Regions from separate parts of the Marinomonas sp. IMCC 4694 genome, predicted to be linked through region 1. Evidence: predicted binding sites of a transcription regulator. Region 1 holds the regulator's gene; each other region holds the start of a gene.
What was found. Region 1 encodes sigma-54, which starts transcription at its own class of promoters, with help from an activator protein. Its sites were predicted from a motif close to TGGCACNNNNNTTGCTNT; they were not measured.
Positions count from the first base shown of each region.

Region 1 (3,176 bases):
TTCGCAAAATGTCAGTTGAAAATAACATCTTAGCCATTTTAGAAACCCGTAAAGAACTGAACAAAACGCAACAAAAAGATCGCCTAGAAAGCTTACTTGAGGAGTTTCACATTACCCACATTCGTCATAATTTGGGTATGGCCTTATCCGGTGGTGAAAGGCGTCGTGTTGAAATAGCAAGAGCCGTCGCTATGAACCCAAAGTTCATATTGTTAGACGAACCATTTGCAGGGGTTGACCCCATTTCAGTTGGTGATATTAAGCTCATTATTAAACATCTTCAACAAAGTGGCATTGGTGTGTTGATCACCGATCACAACGTTCGTGAGACACTGGACATTTGCGATAAAGCCTACATTGTGGGTAATGGCTACATTATTGCCTCGGGCGACGCTGAGACGGTGATCAATAACGAACAAGTAAAAAAGGTCTATTTAGGCGACGACTTCCGTCTGTAACCCCTTATCATTGCTGGAGAAAGGGAGTAGTATGCACAACTCGTTCCAATTCACTCAAACAAAAAGAGTTGCTCTATGAAGCAGTCTTTGCAATTAAAACTCGGTCAACAGCTGACCATGACGCCGCAACTGCAACAAGCCATCCGTTTGCTGCAGCTTTCCACGTTAGACCTTAAACAAGAAATACACGAATTCTTAGAGTCAAACCCATTGCTTGAACTGGATGACGACGAACATCATCATGATGCGCCCGCCAGTATCGAATCTAAAAGCGCAGCCGATACCCCCCTTGATGCACCAAGCGAAGAGCCTCGCATCGAATCAGAGTGGACCGAAAGCATTCCGGAAGAGTTGTCCATAGACAGCAGCTGGGATGACACCTACCAAGGATCGTCCGCCGCAATCAGTGACAACAACAGTTACGAAGGAGACGGTGATTTCGAAAGTCGCAACGCCCCTGCTGAGAGCATTCAAGATCACCTGATATGGCAATTAAACCTGACCCATATGTCAGATCGGGACATTGAAATCGCTTACGCTATCATCGAATGCGTTCAGCCGGATGGGTATCTTAGCATCACTCCTGAGGACATTTGGGAATCTTTGGGAGCTGAGCTTGATGATTTAGATATTGAAGAAGTCATCGCAGTACAGCATCGCTTGCAACGTTTCGACCCCGTAGGGGTTTGCTCTATTGATCTACGTGACTGTTTACTGGTGCAATTAGAGGCCTTTAATACGCACCCCTTATACAAAAGCACACATAACCTAATCGATCATTATCTGCCATTATTAGGCAATCGAGATTTTGCACAACTTAGCCGAAAAACCAAACTCAAAGACGAAGCACTTAAAGAGGTTATCAACCTCATTCAGCAACTAAATCCACGACCGGGTTCCGTGATTGACGCTGACGATACTGACTATGTCATTCCAGATGTGTCTGTTAAAAAACGCAATAATACCTGGCAAGTTGAACTTAACAACGACGCCTTACCGCCTGTAAAGATCAATGAAACTTATTCAGCGATGGCCAGCACAGCAGCCACACCAGAAGACGCGAGTTACATTAAAACTTCGCTTCAAGAAGCCAAGTGGTTTATGAAAAGCTTACAAAGCCGCAACGAAACCCTACTAAAAGTCGCCAGCTGCATTGTCAGTCGTCAAATTGATTTTTTTGAACTGGGCGAAGAAGCGATGAAGCCCATGGTTCTACACGATGTTGCCGAAGAAGTAGGCATGCACGAGTCGACCATTTCTCGAGTCACAACACAAAAATACATGCACACGCCCAAAGGTATCTTTGAGCTCAAGTACTTCTTCTCAAGCCACGTTAACACGGCTTCAGGCGGAGAGTGTTCATCCACCGCGATACGAGCTATGATCAAAAAATTAGTCGCTGATGAACCTGCAAAAAAACCGTTAAGCGACAACAAACTGGCCGCAATACTGGCCGGTCAAGGCATACAGGTTGCTAGACGAACTGTGGCAAAATACCGCGAGGCGATGAACATCCCTCCGTCCAACGAACGAAAACGACTGATCTAAACGGAAACCATTTTATCATGTCCTTGAAAGCCTTATTAAAAGCAGATCTTGTTTTAGCGCAACAAGATATTGTGAGCAAAAAACGTGTTCTTGAAACGCTTGCCGACATCGCCTCAAACCGACTTCACTGCAACAACGAAGCCATTTATGACGCGTTGCTTGGACGAGAAAAACTCGGAAGCACAGGGATCGGCAATGGCATTGCCATCCCACACTGTCGACTCGAATCAGCGAACCATACCGCCATTGTCATCATGTCACTGCAAACGGCAATCGATTTTGATTCGATTGATAGAAAACCCGTTGACCTTATTTTTGCGCTGATTGTGCCGCCCAATGAATGCGACCAGCACCTTGCGACCTTAGCACAAATTGCTGAATTAGCTCAGTCTCCCGAATCACTAAAAAAACTGCGTTTGGCTCAGTCAAACGAAGATCTATTTACTGTATTTAGCGCACTACTATAGGAAAAGAGCATGCAGGAAAAGTCCACTACTATTATTAACAAGCTTGGTTTACACGCTCGGGCGGCTGGCAAACTTGTAGAAACAACATCTCGCTTTTCTTGTGACATTACCATCGAGAAAGAAGGGCGAAATGTAGACGGTAAAAGCATCATGGCTATGATGATGCTAGCGGCAGGCAAAGGCACAGACATAATTATTAAGACGAACGGTGACGATGAAGAAGACGCCCTTAATGCTGTTATTGAATTGATTCACAATCGCTTTGGGGAAGACGAGTAGCACCACTATGTCAGAGCAAAGCACGCTTAATCACCTTCAGACCGTCACCGAATCGCTTGAATCCGGTGCCACGATGCAGATCCGTTATTTGCTTAACGGCGCTTTGCCTGCGCAAGATGTTGCTCGGTTATTAGAATCTTCCCCGCCCAAAGAGCGCAAACTGCTCTGGGAATTGATAGAAGCCAAAAACGAAGGCGAAGTACTGCAATATCTGAGTGAAGATATTGGTGTCCAGTTCATGAAGAACATGGACACAGAACGACTTATTGCCGTTTCTGAACACTTCGAAAGCGATGATCTCGCCGATTTACTTCAACATTTGCCAGAGACGATCGTAAAAGAAGTACTTGCTTCAATGACGACTCAGGACAGAGCCCGAGTAGAAGCGCTATTAAGCTACTCAGAAGATTCTGCCGGCGGCTTG
Region 1 covers NZ_VSRV01000001.1:1,984,985-1,988,160, forward strand. The annotation lists gene lptB (LPS export ABC transporter ATP-binding protein) at 1-458, shown strand, start outside; gene FXV75_RS09060 (RNA polymerase factor sigma-54) at 534-2,006, shown strand; gene FXV75_RS09065 (PTS sugar transporter subunit IIA) at 2,024-2,473, shown strand; gene FXV75_RS09070 (HPr family phosphocarrier protein) at 2,483-2,752, shown strand; gene mgtE (magnesium transporter) at 2,760-3,176, shown strand, end outside.

Region 2 (3,176 bases), 1.9 Mb from region 1:
CAACGCTCAGTTCTAATATAGACCCAGCAGCCATGCCCTTTATATTACATTTCCAATCACCATTGAGCTCAAGATAAGGGCCTTCACGAAATATGGAGCGCTTACTTTTAAGCAGAGTTAAAATTTGCCTCGTGGTCACTCCTCGATCAAGCATGCGTTCTTTGATGTGTCTGCTCCAACGGATTCTATTTGTGTGATTTTCGGCTAAGTCGTTAAGGGTTTTTCGAGCTGCAAATTCACTGAGAGGAAATACCACGTTTCCTTGTGGGTTGTTCTTTTTCATAATGCTCATCCATTGAGTCAATACCTATCATATTGATAGGTTGTTTCGTTTTTGTCAATAGTGAGATCAGTGACGGTAACCCTCCCCCTTTTTCTAAAGAGAGTTTCTTAAGGGGGAGGGTTTTCATGCAAGATATTATCAGAAAGGAAAGATCAAACGTCTTTCAAAATCAAACGTCTTTATGCGGGCCGAACAATTCGTAGTGAATACGATCCGCTTCGACGCCTAGTGTCAGCAGCTGTTGTTTGACGAACATCATGAAGCCCACTGGGCCACATAAGTAAAATTCACCATCCGTCAGCGGTAGGCTGTCTTTTACTGCGTCAATTTGCATCATACCGTTCAATACGCCTTGCGCTTCGTTGCCTGCTTGTTCGTACCAAGTGTAAACAGACAGGTTGAGCTGCTCTTTTAGGCTGTTTACGTGGGCGTCAAATGAATGCTGACCTTGATGCGCACAGGCGTGCAAGTAGCTGATGGGTTGGGCGTATTGTTGTTTTGCCAATGTGTCTAATATGGCTTGCATCGGGGTTAAGCCAACACCACCAGAAATCAGCACCACCGGTGTTTGTTTGTCTTGGAAAAAGAAGTCGCCCGCTGGTGGCATGGCTTCGATCTCGTCACCGACGTTGACATGGTCGTGTAGGTAATTAGACATAACCCCGGCAATGTTGTTGCTGCCTTCGCGTTTTACGCTGATACGGTAGCTTTGGCCGTTTGGTGCGGTAGACAAGGAGTATTGGCGAATTTCGTCGAATTCGTTGCCTTTAGGGTGTAATTTCACGCCTAAGTATTGCCCCGGTACGTAACCGATGACAGCGCCACCGTCGACTGGTTCTAATACAAAGCTGGTAACCAGCTCGGATTCTGCTGTTTTAGACGCCACACGAAAGCGACGGAAATCTAACCAACCGCCTGCTTGTGCCGCGCGCTCTTGATACAAATCGCTCTCGATTTTAATAAAAATGTCCGCTAATTGGCCATAGGCTGCGACCCACGCTTCTTCCACGTCTGATGTAAAGGCGTCTGGTGCCAATTCGCGTAGTGTTTCGATCAGGTGATGACCAACAATGGCGTACTGGTCAGGCTTAATATTAAAACTGGTGTGTTTATGTGCGATGCGCATCACCGCGCCAGTAAGCACTTCTAGGTTATCGATGTGCGTTGCGTACGCTGCAATGGCGTTAAAAAGCGCCGCGGGTTGGCCTCCCGTTTTTTGGTGCGTCATGTTGAATACGTGTTTCAACTCTGGGTTATGAGTAAACATACGATTATAGAAGTACTGTGTGATCGCAGGGCCGGCTGACGCCAAAAGAGGAATAGTCGATTTAACTGTGTCTATATGTTGTTGAGATAACATCATTGTTTCCTTTTTAATTCGTGAATAAAACTCATCGTCGGCGTGATTAACCGCTCTATACGTAATAGTATTGCGAAGCTTGTGCCAACTTATTAAAGTTATAAAAATCAATGATTTAAATATATGTCTATAAATATAGAGTCGTTATGACTCGCTCATTTAAAAGTCGATATGATATATTAGAGTCAAATTGACATAGTGAAGCACAATAGAAAACAACGTAAAAATCAGAGATTGATGACCGTGAACCAGATTTCCAATAATGCCCTACTTAGCTTTGCGCTAGACCTTGCCAGTGCCGTGACGCTGCCAAATCGTTTTGAGCAATTGGTCAATGCTGTCCGTGCGACCATTAACTGCGACGCAGTCGTTTTGTTGATCAATCACCATGGTGTGCTGGCTCCGATTGCCCAACGAGGTTTGTCGGAAGACCTCATGGGCCGTCGTTTTGATATTGATGAGCACCCAAGGCTGAAAGAGATTTGTGCGGGACATTATCCAGTACGTTTTCCAAGTGATTCCCCCCTGCCCGACCCCTATGACGGCATGGTGTTGGGCTATGGTGAACACCTGCCCGTGCATTCTTGTATGGGTGTGCCGCTGTATTTGGAAGGAAAATTGATTGGTGTCGTGACTTTAGACAGTATTCAGCCCGGTGTTTTTGATGAAATAGACAATCGCGCCTTGGAAATTATTAGCACCATGGCGGCCATGACATTAAATACCTCGATGCTGATGACGCGCTTGGAAAGCCAGTCTCAACATGCGCAGCAGGTGCTCAAAGTAATGAGTGAACAGCCAAGCGAAATGATCGGTCAAAGCAAGGTCATGCAAGATCTTAAGCAAGCGATTCAACTGGTTGCGTCGTCTGACTTTGCCACGCTCATTGAAGGGGAAACCGGTGTCGGTAAAGAGCTGGTAGCGCGGTCCTTACATGAGCAATCTTCTCGCTCCGATGCTCCTATGGTGTACGTAAACTGCGCGGCGATTCCGCAGCATTTAATTGAGAGCGAGCTTTTCGGTCATGTCAAAGGGGCGTTTACGGGGGCGGATCGTGATCGAGAAGGAAAGTTTCTTTTAGCCGATGGCGGCACCTTATTGCTGGATGAAATTGGCGAATTGCCTTTAGAAGTACAAGGCACTTTATTACGAGCGATTCAAAACCAAGAAATTCAAGCGGTCGGTAAAGATCAGGTGCGAAAAGTCGACGTGCGCATTCTCGCCGCGACCAATCGACACCTAGAAACCGAAGTCGCAGAGCAGCGTTTTCGCGCGGATTTATTTCATCGTTTGAGTGTGTTTCCACTTCAAGTGCCCGCATTGCGGGAGCGGCAAGGCGATGTGCCCTTGTTAGCGGGCTTTTTTGCTGAGCGGTTTCGGCGCAAATTGGGCTTGCAGCAATTGACGATCGCTGCCGCCGCGATGGAATTATTAGACGCTTACCATTGGCCAGGCAACGTACGAGAGCTGGAGCATGTAATTTCTCGCGCCGCCTTGTTTGCCAAGGCGGATGCGGTCAAATCTGAGCGAACG
Region 2 covers NZ_VSRV01000001.1:67,699-70,874, forward strand. The annotation lists gene FXV75_RS00305 (DUF4258 domain-containing protein) at 1-283, opposite strand, end outside; gene hmpA (NO-inducible flavohemoprotein) at 453-1,646, opposite strand; gene norR (nitric oxide reductase transcriptional regulator NorR) at 1,881-3,176, shown strand, end outside.
Region 2: the regulator sigma-54 is predicted to act here: its motif matches at 1,713-1,730, upstream of hmpA (NO-inducible flavohemoprotein).

Region 3 (3,176 bases), 660 kb from region 1:
ACCTTTGCAAAATTCGTAGTTAAAATTAGGGTTGGCGACAGGATAAATCAGACGCGCCAGTAATTCTCGGTCGTAGGTGACGATGTCGCAATCGTGCATAGCGATGGATTCTGCTTTGCCAGCAGCTAGGTTATAGCCCATGCAAAACCATACATTGCGGCCTTTACCTGGATCAGATGGAGACAGGTGCTCACCTTTCAATACACTGTCGATGGCTCGTAAGCGTGGGCCATCGTTCCAAAGTACCTTTACCTTTTGTGGCAACACACTGAAAAATTCCAACGCATGTCGATATTGTGCTTCGGTGGCGCGATCCAAACCGATAACGATTTCTGATAGGTAAGGCACTTGTTGCAAATGCTTTAAGATATTGGGCATGGCGTCTGTTTCTAATTCCGAATATAGACACGGAAGGATAAGAGACATCGGACGCGTTTTTGCAAATTCACAAAGCTCTTTTTCCATTTCCTCTAACGGACGGTGCGCTAAGTTATGAAGGGTGGTAATGATGCCATTTTGATGAAAGTCGCCCATAGTCGTTCTCCTAAATGAGGTATTAAGTGTTATTTTTGTCTACAAAACCATGTTGCTTGAGCCACACATTGACAGCCTGTGCCCAACCTTCTGGACCACAACTCTCGGTTAACCAAGCGTCGCTGCGGTTAGGTACTTTGGGTGGCGTATGAGCAGGGGATCGAATAACAACCGGAACGTCCGCTTGTCGCAACATGCCAATGTCGTTTTCGCCATCGCCTAAAGCGATAGTGTGGATGTTGCTGTTGCTGTTGCTTTGTTTCTGGTAAAGCCCTTTAAGCCACATCATGGCATGGGCTTTGTCGCACTCTTTTCCCATTAAATGCGCAAAGCGCCCGCCCTTTTGGATTTGTACATCGAAGGGAGCAAGTTCTGCACGCAAGACATTAAGCGCTGAATCTGAATCGACCCATAGCATGGGTTCACTGAAGTCGCGTTGCATGGCTTGCGTAGCGTTTTCCTCGTTTAAACCTGTGATCGACATCAGCTCTTGACAGGTCATGTCGCTAAAGCGGGTAAATTGAAAAGAGTTTTGTTTATCGTTTGTCAGTGCGATAAGTTGGTCACGATGGGGGCCAAATGATTTGCGCCAGAAGTCGCCGCAGTCTTCCAGTGCGTCATCACTACGCAGGGCTAAATGCTTAGGAATGTAAACAGCAGAGCCATTTTCGACGATGAAAGGGTCTTGATGCTCTAAAGCTTGTCGAAGTGAAATAAGCTCAACAAAGGTTTTGCTGGTGTTGATGATGCAAGGAATGCCAAAGGTCTTCAACGACCGCAAAGCCGCCTCAGCGGGCTGAAAATCGTAACTGTGGTGATCAAGCAAAGTGCCATCTAAATCCGTAAAAAGTAAAAGCGTCGTCATGTCGATTCCTGTTTGAGTCCATCCGAGTCATGCGAGTAGACGTTGATTTTAGACTTGCAAATCCAGTGCCAGTGCGCAAAAGTAGCCGACTATTCAACGAAGGTAAGCGTCTAAGGTTAACTGGGCGTTTCAATAAATTTATGACAAATTCGCCCCGTTTGTACGTATACATTGCACTGGCATTAATTGCTTTTGCGGCCAACTCGGTATTGTGTCGATTGGCGTTAGCGGATGAGCTAATCGACCCTGCCAGTTTTGCCGTGTGGCGATTGTTTAGCGGCGCCGTTACCTTAGCCTTGTTGTGTATTTTTAAATCATTAAAAACGAAGCCACCATCGGTTAAAAAAATATGGCTAGAAGGCAGCTGGTTATCGGCAATCGCTTTATTTATCTATGCAATTGGCTTCTCATTTGCTTACGTGACATTAGAGACGGGAACGGGTGCCTTGATCCTGTTTGGCGCGGTGCAATTAACCCTGATTCTCTTTGCGGTTTGGGCAGGTCAGAAACTGACTGGGTTGGAGTGGGTTGGCCTGCTCATCGCCTTTACTGGCTTTGCCTACCTTGTAATGCCGACCTTGACCTCACCCTCATTAATTGGCTTTATTTTGATGACCATCGCCGGCATCGCCGGCATCGCCGGCATCGCCGGCATCGCCGGCATCGCATGGGGCTTGTATACCTGGCGCGGTAAGATCTCATCCAAACCTTTATTCGCTACGGCGTCTAACTTTGTTCGCACCCTTCCTATGCTCTGTGTTGTCTTGCTCGTCGCGAGTTTGTACGGCAGTGAACAAATACATTCTGAAGGGATTGTGTACGCCATGATCTCAGGCGCGATTATGTCTGGATTAGGCTATGCCTTGTGGTACGCTGTATTGCCTTATCTTAGTGCTTCATTGGTAGCGGTATTGCAGCTACTGGTTCCTGTCATTGCGACATTGGGGGGTGTGATTTTTACTAATGAATCCATCACCTTACACCTTATTATAGCGACCTCTGGCGTACTTGGCGGCGTATTACTCGTTATTATGGGAAAAAAACAATGATCAAAATTGCCTTATTTTGGTGCGGTTTTATCTCAATGCGCCATAATCGACTGTAAGAGTTATTTAGACACCCAGAGTTATTTAGACACCCATGTTAGTGGCTAGAGTTACCGGAGAGTTACTAGAACACCCAAGAGTTATTAGGACATCCATGTAAGATAACCATTTTAGTTTTATATGGGTGTCTTAATAAAAAGGTCAGTCGGTTGTTTATGTCTTAAGTTGTTGATTGAGTAAGTTGTCAAGTTGTTTTCTGATGCGCTGCTTTGGTCTGTTACTGGTTTTTTCAGGGGGTAATACCATTTAAGCGAGTTAAATCCTTGCTTTAGAGCTGTAATAAAGGGTGTGACGCAATCGGAGGGTGTTAGGCTAATAGCGCTTTAGTTTTGTTGATTTTTGGCCGGCGTTTGTAATCAAATTTCTGGTAGTAGTCTGTTAGGATAGCTTCGGTTCCAACTGCCGTACAGGTATGCTGTTCAAATTGTGTCGCCATTATTATCCAGCTTTCTGCAGGCACATTTAGGCGTTGGAGAATGGGGGCAAGGGATAAATCGATGCTGCCTGGTTTATCGTGGTAAATGATGCGACCTGTGAGATCGACCAGTTCTAAATATTCTTTCAGATCAAAGGGTAGACCATTGGTTCTCTCTTCTTTTGAATGGCCAATAAACGGATTGAGTAAGTTGGGTTGTCTGTTCCGCTTCGCTGAGCGAATGCGCATTTTGATG
Region 3 covers NZ_VSRV01000001.1:1,324,346-1,327,521, forward strand. The annotation lists gene FXV75_RS06010 (glycosyl transferase) at 1-534, opposite strand, end outside; gene FXV75_RS06015 (HAD-IIB family hydrolase) at 557-1,399, opposite strand; gene FXV75_RS06020 (DMT family transporter) at 1,540-2,448, shown strand; gene FXV75_RS06025 (transposase) at 2,813-3,176, opposite strand, start outside.
Region 3: the regulator sigma-54 is predicted to act here: its motif matches at 1,453-1,470, upstream of FXV75_RS06015 (HAD-IIB family hydrolase).

Region 4 (3,176 bases), 1.3 Mb from region 1:
GGCACGCATCACCAAGTAAAACCGCCCGCCCCTGAGACCAAGTGGGCAATTCAGTACGGCCATTCAGTGCCCACAAAAACGTGCTCGTCGCAGAACCCAGAAGCTCCGTCACCTCTGGATGCCAGCCAGCAAACGCGCGCTTTAATTCTTCTATGCTACCTTCTTCACGCCACGACTCAGACTGCCAATCGTCACGCTCTTCCACCGCCACAAAATTCACCCATTCGCCACCGCGCACATAATAACTTACAAGATGGCGACCCGGCCCCGCCCACACACAAGCATCGGGTTGAATCACAACGTTTAGGGCACTGACAGGAATCACACCGCGCCACGCCACTTGCCCCATAAACGTTGGCTTTTCTGGCCCTAACATTTGCCTACGCACTGCTGAATGAAGGCCATCTGCGCCAATCAGCAAGTCAGCCGAACATTCTCGACCGTCTTGCAAAACGGCACAAATACGCCCAGACGACGTATCTTCTTGATAACGAGAAACCACGGCGCCTAACCAAATAGCCACACCGGCGGCAGAACAAGCGTCAACCAAAACCTGATGTAAATCCGCACGATGCAAATGCCAATAAGGCGCCTGATAGCGTTTTTCAGCGGCTTGTGCCAGCGGGATTTTTAAATAATACTCGCCGGTTTTATAGTCTCGAATCGCTGCGTTTTGTGGAACAAAGGCGAACGGCTTGAGTGCAGACTCCAACCCTAAGTCGCGCAACACCTTGAACGCATTAGGGCTGATTTGTAACCCGGCCCCCACTTCACCCAGCGCCAAAGCCTGTTCACACACAACCACTTGGACCCCTTGTTTCGCTAAGGCTAACGCAGCACATAACCCCCCTATACCGGCCCCAACGATCACCACTTGGCTCACCTTATTCACTCTTTTCCCCTCCAGTGTCAAAGCACGTTAAAAACCACCCCCCTTCCCTGTACATAGTAGCGAACTTTAACGTAAATAAAACCGATCCAAACGCCCCTGCACCAAATTAAAGAGCGCGTCGGCAAGGCAAATAGTATGGCTCGATCCTTGCTTTATTTCGCCAGTAGTGCGACAACACTATGCACAACCTAGCGAATAAAGTGACGCCATCACTAGGTTTAACCTTAATGATACACAAGGCTCCCCAATGCGGGGCGGATGCACGAAAAAAGTACATAACTATGTGCAAGTTTAACGCACCCACCTCCGGCTTGATAAAAAGAACGAGGTATACATGGATAAACTAACGAGCCAATACCAATCATCCGTATTTTTTGATGAATTAATCGATGAGAAAGGCAAACCAAGAGCACCAGCGAAACAACTATTAGGGTATTTAGACAGTCTTTCAGAAGACGAACTCGAAAAAAGGCGCCTCACCGCCGAAGTCACCATTCAAGAAATGGGCATCAGTTTTACGGTTTACACCGAAGAAGGCAACATAGACAGAGCTTGGCCTTTTGATATTGTTCCACGCACCATTGAAGCGGCTGACTGGAAAATAGCGGAAGCCGGATTAAAGCAACGTCTTACGGCCCTTAATCTTTTCATCGACGATTTATACCACGACCAAAATGTCATCAAAGATGGCATCATTCCTGAACACATCATCAAAGACTCCAAAAACTTTCGCCCTGAATGCGTTGGAGTTTCTCCCGCTTTTGGCGTCTGGGCGCACATTTGTGGCACAGACTTAGTGCGCGATGAAAATGGCGATTTTTTTGTACTCGAAGACAACTTGCGCGTTCCTTCTGGCGTGTCATACATGTTGGAAAACCGTGCGATTACCAAGCGTGTCTTACCTGAGCTTTTTGAGAACGACTCGATACTACCAGTCAACTCTTACACCTCTCAGTTATTCGACACCCTAGCGTCGTTGTCACCTCGCGACATTGAAAAGCCCGAGATCGTTGTATTAACACCCGGTATTTATAACTCGGCGTATTTTGAACACGCCTTTTTAGCTCAACAAATGGGCGCCGAATTAGTCGAAGGCAGCGACTTATTTGTTGACTCCGACGACTGCGTCTACATGAAAACCATTGACGGACCCGAACGTGTCGATGTGATATATCGCCGTATTGATGACCTATTCATCGACCCTGAAGCATTCGACCCAGAATCCGTGCTCGGTGTCGCTGGGCTCATGCGCGCATGGCGCAGTGGCAACGTTGCCTTGGCGAACGCACCAGGGGCCGGCGTGGCCGACGATAAAGTGGTTTATGCCTACGTACCGGATATCATCCGTTATTACTTAAAAGAAGAGCCGATTCTTAACAACGTCGAAACCTTCTTGTGCGATGACCCAGAGCAGCGCGCCTACGTACTGGACAACCTAGACAAATTGGTCGTGAAACCCGCCAACGAATCGGGCGGTTATGGCATGCTGGTTGGCCCTCATTCGACCAAAAAAGAACAAGCCTTGTTTGCCGAATTAATCACCAAGAACCCACGTAATTACATTGCGCAGCCCACACTGAAATTATCAACGGCCCCCACATTAATATCCAAAGGCCTCTTAGAACCACGTCACCTAGACCTGCGCCCTTTTATCTTGCAAGCCAAAGACACCTACGTCACCACAGGTGGCTTAACTCGTGTTGCAATGAAAAAAGGCTCTTTAGTGGTCAACTCCTCTCAAGGTGGTGGCAGTAAAGACACTTGGATCGTGGAAACGAAGGGAGAATAATCATGCTATCTCGAGTCGCAGAACGCTTATATTGGAGTGCTCGTTACCTAGAGCGCGTAGAAAACACCGCCCGCCTCGTTAGTGTATACGATGACTTGCTGTTTGATATGCCAAAAGACATTGAAATGTCTTGGTACAGTTTAATCGAAATCATCAGCGGTGAAGAAACCTTTGAGCAGCGTTACAAAGTCAAAGACGAACGTAACGTGGTCAAATTTTTACTCGCAGACGACACCAACCCAAACTCCATGTTGTCCTCATTAAAAATGGTGCGTGAAAACATCCGCACCACCCGCGATGTGGTCCCTAAAGAAACCTGGGAATTGGTCAACGAATTGGGCTTGTACGCTCAACAAAACATCAAACAGGGCATTAATCGCTCAGAGCGCCATCTTTTTTTGAACACCATTATTGAAGGCTGTCAGAAAATCATTGGTCTTTTGGCCGGCGCCATGAGCCGCAACTCTGGCTGGCAATTCATAATTATGGGACGTT
Region 4 covers NZ_VSRV01000001.1:676,407-679,582, reverse strand. The annotation lists gene FXV75_RS03100 (FAD-dependent oxidoreductase) at 1-892, opposite strand, end outside; gene FXV75_RS03095 (circularly permuted type 2 ATP-grasp protein) at 1,227-2,681, shown strand; gene FXV75_RS03090 (alpha-E domain-containing protein) at 2,684-3,176, shown strand, end outside.
Region 4: the regulator sigma-54 is predicted to act here: its motif matches at 1,029-1,046, upstream of FXV75_RS03095 (circularly permuted type 2 ATP-grasp protein).